DNA from 2 places in the Micromonospora sp. NPDC007208 genome. Region 1 is predicted to be linked to the other one. Evidence: riboswitches for the same ligand, from Rfam matches in the RefSeq annotation. Region 1 holds a riboswitch; the other holds the start of a gene.
The links. Region 1 has a riboswitch for thiamine pyrophosphate ahead of ACFYL6_RS17150 (ECF transporter S component). Riboswitches for the same ligand answer to the same signal wherever they lie in the genome.

Region 1 (3,402 bases):
CGGGGCGCGATGGGGTGACCGGGCACCCAGACCCCCTCGGCGGCCAGGGCGGCGCCGTGGGCGGCGAAGACCGCCTCGGGTGTGCCGTCGGCGCGGACGCCGCCACCCGGTTCCAGGACGACGACCCGGTCGACCAGCGGCAGCGCCTCGGCCACCCGGTGCTCGACCAGGATCAGCGTGGTGTCGGCGTCCAACGCGCCGGCCACCGCGTGCCGGACCAGGTCGGCCCCGGCCGGGTCGAGGTTGGCGGTCGGCTCGTCGAGCAGCAGCAGGGCGGGGCGCAGGGCCAGCGCGCCGGCCAGGGCGAGGCGTTGCTGCTCGCCGCCGGAGAGTGCCGCGGTGTGGCGGTCCCGGGAGTACGGGAAGCCGACCCGGTGCAGCGCCTCGTCCACCCGGGGCCAGATCTCGTCGGCCGGCACGCCCCGGTTCTCCAGCCCGAACGCGACGTCGTCGCCGCAGCGCGCCATCACCAGCTGGGTCTCCGGGTCCTGGAAGACGATGCCGACCCGTTCCCGCCCCTTGCGCGGGTCGAGCCCGTCGATCTCGACGGTGCCCTCCTGCTCGCCGGAGTCCTCGGGAAGCAGCCCGGCCAACGCGCTGAGCAGGGTGCTCTTCCCGGCCCCGGAGGGCCCAAGCAGCAGAACCCGCTCCCCAGCCTCAACCCGCAGGTCAACCCCGCGCACCGCCCAAGCCCGCCGCCCAGCGTGCCGCCACCCAAACCCCCGCAGCAGTACCCCGCCCACAAAACCCACCCCTCCCCGGCCCGCGCGCCCCCCACCCACCCCCCTGTTGATCAAGAGGTTTGCGTCAGGAAATCGGCTTCCGTTGACGCAAACCTCTTGATCAACGCTATTGGGTGGGGGTCAGATCAGGGCTCGGTTTCGGCCTGCCGGGAAGCGGTCCAGGACGCCGGTGTTGGCCAGGGCCTTCGTGAGTAGCCAGCCGCCCACGCCGGCGATCACGGTGGCGCTGACGATGGTGAGCAGCGCGTACGGGATGCGGTAGTCGGTCAGCGCGTAGTCGACGTTCCAGACGAAGAAGTCGAACAGCGCGGCGCTCAGGCCGGTCAGCGCGCCGGCGAACACCGCGGTCGGCAGCCGGAACGACCGGTACCGGAAGGCGGCGAAGGCCAGCTCGGCGCCGATGCCCTGCACGATGCCCTGCGGGATCACCGTGCCGGCCCACTGGCTGCCCAGCAGGGCGGACAGGACCGCTGCCACCGTTTCGCAGTAGAGCGCGGCGCCGGGCTTGCGGATGACCAGCCCACCGATCACCGCCGGCATCAGCCAGACGCCGTAGAGCAGCGTCTGCGCCGGCGGGAAGAAGGCGAACGCGCCCTCGGTGGCGCTCCAGACCAGGCCCCAGGCCCAGAAGATGACGCCGAAGGCGACCGCGATCACCGAGGCGACCACGATGTCGATGGTGCGCCAACGGTGTGTGTCGGTGGTGGATCTCATGTGTTGCTCCCAGTTCGTGAGTGCGAACCAGGAGAAGACGCACGCCGCGTCCGGTGGCACCGGACTGCGGCGCGGCTGGAGGTCGACCGAACTCCCTGCGCTGGCATTACCCAGATCAGGTTCGAGGGTCTGCGGGCGTGCCCGCACTCTCAGCGCTGTGCGCTCCCCTGTCGGATATGAAGTTGTCTCGCTGACGCTAACACCGACCTGCGGCGCGGGCCCAGCAGGGCATCCGCCTGACCTGCGGGAGAGGCCGGCCCGCCGCAGGCTGGGTACGCTTCCGATCATGCGGGTTGACGCGCGAGGCTTCACGTTCGAGGTGACCGTCGGCGGTCCGACGGACGGCGTACCCGTCCTGCTGCTGCACGGTTTCCCGCAGCACAGCGGTGAGTGGGACGACGTGGTGCCGACGCTGCACGCGGGTGGGCTGCGCACGTACGCGCTGGACCAGCGCGGTTACTCACCCGGCGCCCGGCCCACGTCGGTGGCCGACTACCGGATCCCCGAGCTCGTCACCGACGTGGTGGCGGTGCTCGACGCGCTCGGGCTGGACGCCGCGCACCTGGTCGGCCACGACTGGGGCGCGATCGTGGCCTGGGCGGTCGCCGCCCGGCACCCCGAGCGGGTCCGCACGCTGACCGCGGTGTCCGTGCCGCATCCGGCGGCCATGGCGCACGCCCTGAGCACCGACGCCCAGCAGAAGGCCCGCTCGTCGTACATCGCGCTGTTCCGCAAGCCGGAGAAGGCGGAGAAGGTGCTGCTGGCGTGGCACGCCACCGCGCTGCGCAAGCTGCTCGGCGGGGTGGGCGACACGGCCCGGGTGAACCGGTACGCCGACCCGATGCGCGAGCCGGGGGCGCTCACCGCCGCGCTGAACTGGTACCGGGCGATGTCCCGCGCCGACCTGGCCGGCGTCGGCCCGGTCGCGGTGCCCACCACGTACGTCTGGAGTGACCGGGACGTCGCCATCGGCCGGCCCGCCGCCGAGGCGTGCGAGGCGAACGTCACCGGGGACTACCGCTTCGTACAGCTGCCCGGGGTGAGTCACTGGATCCCGGACGCGGCGCCGGCCCCGCTCGCCGAGGCGATCCTGGCCCGAGTCGGCGGAACGGCCTGAGTGGTGGTGGACGCCAACGGGCTGGCTGGCCCGCAATCGAACGACGGAGGACGTATGACGGTGAGATCCGAGGACTATCTGGCCGTGGTGACCGAGACGATCGGCCGGGTGGCCGCCAGCCAGCGGGAGGCGGTGGGGCGGGCCGCCGACCTGATCGCCGAGGCCGTCCGCGCCGACGGCGTGGTGCACGCGTTCGGCACCGGGCACTCGGAGGCCCTCGCCATGGAGATCGCCGGACGGGCGGGCGGGCTGGTGCCGACCAACCGGATCGCGCTGCGCGACCTGGTGCTGCTCGGCGGCGAACCGGCCGAACGGCTCGGCCCGCTGCTGGAACGGGACCCGTCCGTCGCCCACCGCCTCTACGAGCTGGCCCCGGTGCGCCCCACCGACGTCTTCGTGCTCGCCTCGAACTCCGGGGTCAACGGCGCGATGGTGGAGTTCGCCACGCTGGTGAAGGAGCGCGGTCACGGGTTGGTGGCGATCACCTCGGCGCAGCACTCCGGCCGGATGACCTCCCGGCACCCGTCCGGGCGCAAGCTGAGCGACCTCGCCGACGTGGTGCTCGACAACGGCGCGCCGTACGGCGACGCGACGCTGCCCCTGCCCGGCGGCGGCGCGGTCGGCGCGGTCTCCTCGATCACCGCGGCGCTGCTGGCGCAGCAGGTGACCGTGGAGGTGGTGGCGCGGTTGCTGGCGGCGGGGGAGCGGCCCCCGGTCTACCTGTCGGCGAACATCCCGGACGGCGACGCGCACAACAACGAGCTGGAAGCGCGGTACGCGGGCCGCATCCGACGCGGGTCCTGACACGGTGCCGGTGGCCGACGTGCG
Region 2 (3,402 bases), on a different contig from region 1:
CCACGCCGAAGCGGTCGGCCCGGAAGGGCGCGAGCAGCGGGTCGGGTACGCCGCCGAGCACCAGATCGGCGATCAGGTCGGCGGTGATCGGGGTGAGCACGATGCCGTGCCGGTGGTGCCCGGTGGCGGCCAGGACGTCCGGTAGGTCGGGCAGCGGCCCGAGGATCGGCGCGTTGTCCGGGGTGCCCGGGCGCAGCCCGGCGACCGCCTCCACCAGGTCGTACTCGGCCAGTTCGGGCAGCAGGTCGACCCCGGCGCGCAGCAGCCGTTGCACGGCGCCGGCGGTGACCGTGGTGTCCGAGCGCTCCTCGACCGTCGCGCCGAGCACGACCTCGCCGTCGGCGCGGGGCACCAGGTAGACGTGCTCGCCGTCGGCGTACCCCCGGATCACGTGCCGGAAGCCCGGCGCGACGCCGTCGGGCGCGCGGAGCCGGAGGATCTGGCCCTTCACCGGCCGCACGGGCAGGCCGGTGAGCGCGGCGGCCCCGCAGCCGGCGGCGACCACGGTGACCTGGGCGTCCACATCGGACAGAGATCGGACCGGATGCGGCACGAGCACCGCGCCGGCCGACTGCGCGGCCGCGCGCAGCGCCGGCACCAGCAGCCGGGGGTCGACCTGGTGGTCGGTGGGCGCGAGCGCGCCGCCACGCACCCGTGGGGCGAGCGCCGGTTCGCGGTCGCGCAGCTCACTGGGGCGCAGCGGCGTCACGGGCAGGCCCAACCCCTGCTGGTACGCCCACAGTCGGCGCGCCTCGGCCAGGTCGTCGCCGGTGAGCCCGACCATCAGGGTGCCCTCGGTCCGGTAGCCGATCTCGACTCCGGTCGTCTCGGTCAACTCGGCGGCGAACGCCGGCCAGCGGGCTGCGGACGCCAGCAGCAACCCGCTCAGCTCCCGCTCACCGAAGTACGCCTCGGCGACCGGGGAGAGCATGCCGGCGGCCACCGCCGACGCCCCCGAGCCGGGCGCCGGATCGTGCACCACCACACGCAGCCCGCGCGCGGCGCAACGCCAGGCGATCGCCAGCCCGATCGGCCCCGCCCCCACCACTGCCACGTCCGGCCGGACCCGGTCGCGCGACGGCGGTGACGGGGACCGGCCGGTCAGCACGTCAGGGCCTCGATCAGCTCGGCGGTCGCCAGTGCCGGGTCGGCGGCGGCGGAGACGGCACCGACCACCGCCACCCCGTACGCCCCGGCGGCCCGCAGCGCGGGCACCCGGGCGGCGGTCACTCCGCCGATCGCGATGACCGGGACGCCGACGGCGTCGACGACGGCGCGTACCCCGGCGGGCCCGATGGGGTCCGGCAGGCCGGTCTTGGTGCTGGTGGTGTGGCACGGCCCGACGCCGAGGTAGCTGGCCCCCGCCGCGACGGCCTCGCGCGCCGGGCCCGGCGCGCGGGCGGTGGCGCCCAGCACACCGGTGGGGCCGAGCACCCGGCGGGCGGCGTCGACCGGCAGGTCGTCGGCGCCGACGTGCCCACCGGCGACGCCCGCCGCCAGCGCCACGTGCAACCGGTCGTTGACCAGGCAGGTCGCCCGGTACGGCGCGCAGAGCGCCAGCACCCGCCGGGTCAGGTCGTACGCCTCGCGGTCGGTGGCGGAGTCCTCGACCCGAACCTGCACCACCAGGTCGGCGTGGGCCACGCTGAGGGCGGCGCGAACCACGGCGAGTGGGTCGCGACCGGGTCGGGTGTCGGTGATGAGATGCAATCGCCCCAGGGACGGCACGGCAACGCTCCTCCCTGCGCCGGCATTACCCGGATCAGGTTCGACGGTCGGGGGCTGTCAGCCCCCCTCTCAGCCCGGTACACCGGGCTCCCGTGGGTTACTTGCGTGTCACCGTACGACAGATCCGCCGGCCTGCCAAGGCGCGGGGTCGACGGCGGCCGGTGGGCCGGGCCGCACCAGAACGACCAAGATCCATGGGGCACTTCATGCGGTCCTGTTCGGAATGTCGCCCCTCGTTGCAGAACCGTTACCCGTCCGCATCTTGCCCGACATCGAGCCAGCCGAATTAATTTGTTCAGCGATTCGACAAAATGTCGGTGGAGGCACCCTCGCACGGTGTGACCACCGGCTCCATCAGGGACGGCCTTCGGCGAGCCGACTCCCGCGAGCCCTGTCAACTACGACACAGGAGGCGGCGTGTCCCGTTCTCGTCGTGCCCGCGTACCCATCACCGCAACCCTTATCTCCCTGGCCATGGCCTCGACCACCCTGTTCGGCGCGCCCGCCCAGGCGGCCGCCCAGGTCCCCCCACGGGATGCGCAAGCCGCAGCCCCGGTCAGCCAGGTGGTGCCGAAGGCGCCGAAGGCCGCGGCCGATCCCTTCTCCGTCCTGATCTTCTCCAAGACCGCCGGCTTCCGGCACGACTCCATCCCCACCGGCATCGCCGCCATCCAACAGCTCGGCGCTGCCAACGGATTCACCGTGGACAACTCCGAGGACGGCGCCGCATTCAACGACGCCAACCTGGCGAAGTACAAGGCGGTGATCTGGCTCTCCACCACCGGTGACGTGCTCAACGCCGACCAGCAGGCGGCGTTCGAGCGCTACGTGAAGGCCGGCGGCGGTTACGTCGGCATCCACGCCGCGTCGGACACCGAGTACAGCTGGGCCTGGTACGGCGACCTGGTCGGCGCGTACTTCGCCAACCACCCGCAGAACCAGCAGGCCACGGTCAAGGTGGAGGACCACGCCCACCCGTCCACGGCCGGGTTGCCGGACCGGTGGTCCCGGTTCGACGAGTGGTACAACTACCAGACCAACCCCCGGCCGGACGTGCACGTGCTGGCCAGCCTGGACGAGAAGAGCTACACCGCCGGTGCCGGCGCGATGGGTGCGGACCACCCGGTCGCCTGGTGTCAGGACTACGACGGTGGCCGCTCCTGGTACACGGGGCTCGGGCACACCCGGGAGTCGTACGCGGAGCCCGAGTTCCTCTCCCACCTGCTCGGCGGCATCCGCACCGCGGCCGGTGTCGAGAACGCCGACTGCGGCGCCTCGAAGACCTCGAACTTCGAGAAGGTCGCGCTGGACAGCAACACCAGCAACCCGATGGAGTTGGACATCGCCCCGGACGGGCGGGTCTTCTACATCGAGCGCGACGGTCGCGTGCAGATCGTGAAGCCGGACACCGGCAACACCGTCACCGCCGTCGACCTGGACGTCTTCACCGGTAACGAGGACGGTCTCATCGGCATCCGGCTCGACCCGGACTTCGCCACCAACAAGTGGGTGTACCTGTACTACGCCCCGAACGACGGTGTCACGCGCAACCTGCTGTCCCGGTTCACCGTGACCGGTGACACCATCGACCCGGCCAGCGAGAAGCAGGTGCTGCGGGTCGACACCCAGCGCAACACCTGCTGCCACGCCGGCGGCAGCATGACCTTCGACGGC

Region 2: another riboswitch for thiamine pyrophosphate. It lies ahead of ACFYL6_RS08960 (thiamine phosphate synthase); the one in region 1 lies ahead of ACFYL6_RS17150 (ECF transporter S component).

The regions. Positions count from the first base shown of each region.
Region 1 is NZ_JBIAFG010000007.1:218,354-221,755, reverse strand. It holds gene ACFYL6_RS17155 (ABC transporter ATP-binding protein) at 1-743, opposite strand, end outside; gene ACFYL6_RS17150 (ECF transporter S component) at 864-1,457, opposite strand; TPP riboswitch at 1,532-1,636, opposite strand; gene ACFYL6_RS17145 (alpha/beta fold hydrolase) at 1,744-2,574, shown strand; gene ACFYL6_RS17140 (sugar isomerase domain-containing protein) at 2,629-3,378, shown strand.
Region 2 is NZ_JBIAFG010000003.1:555,530-558,931, forward strand. It holds gene thiO (glycine oxidase ThiO) at 1-1,105, opposite strand, end outside; gene ACFYL6_RS08960 (thiamine phosphate synthase) at 1,102-1,728, opposite strand; TPP riboswitch at 1,723-1,832, opposite strand; gene ACFYL6_RS08965 (ThuA domain-containing protein) at 2,146-3,402, shown strand, end outside.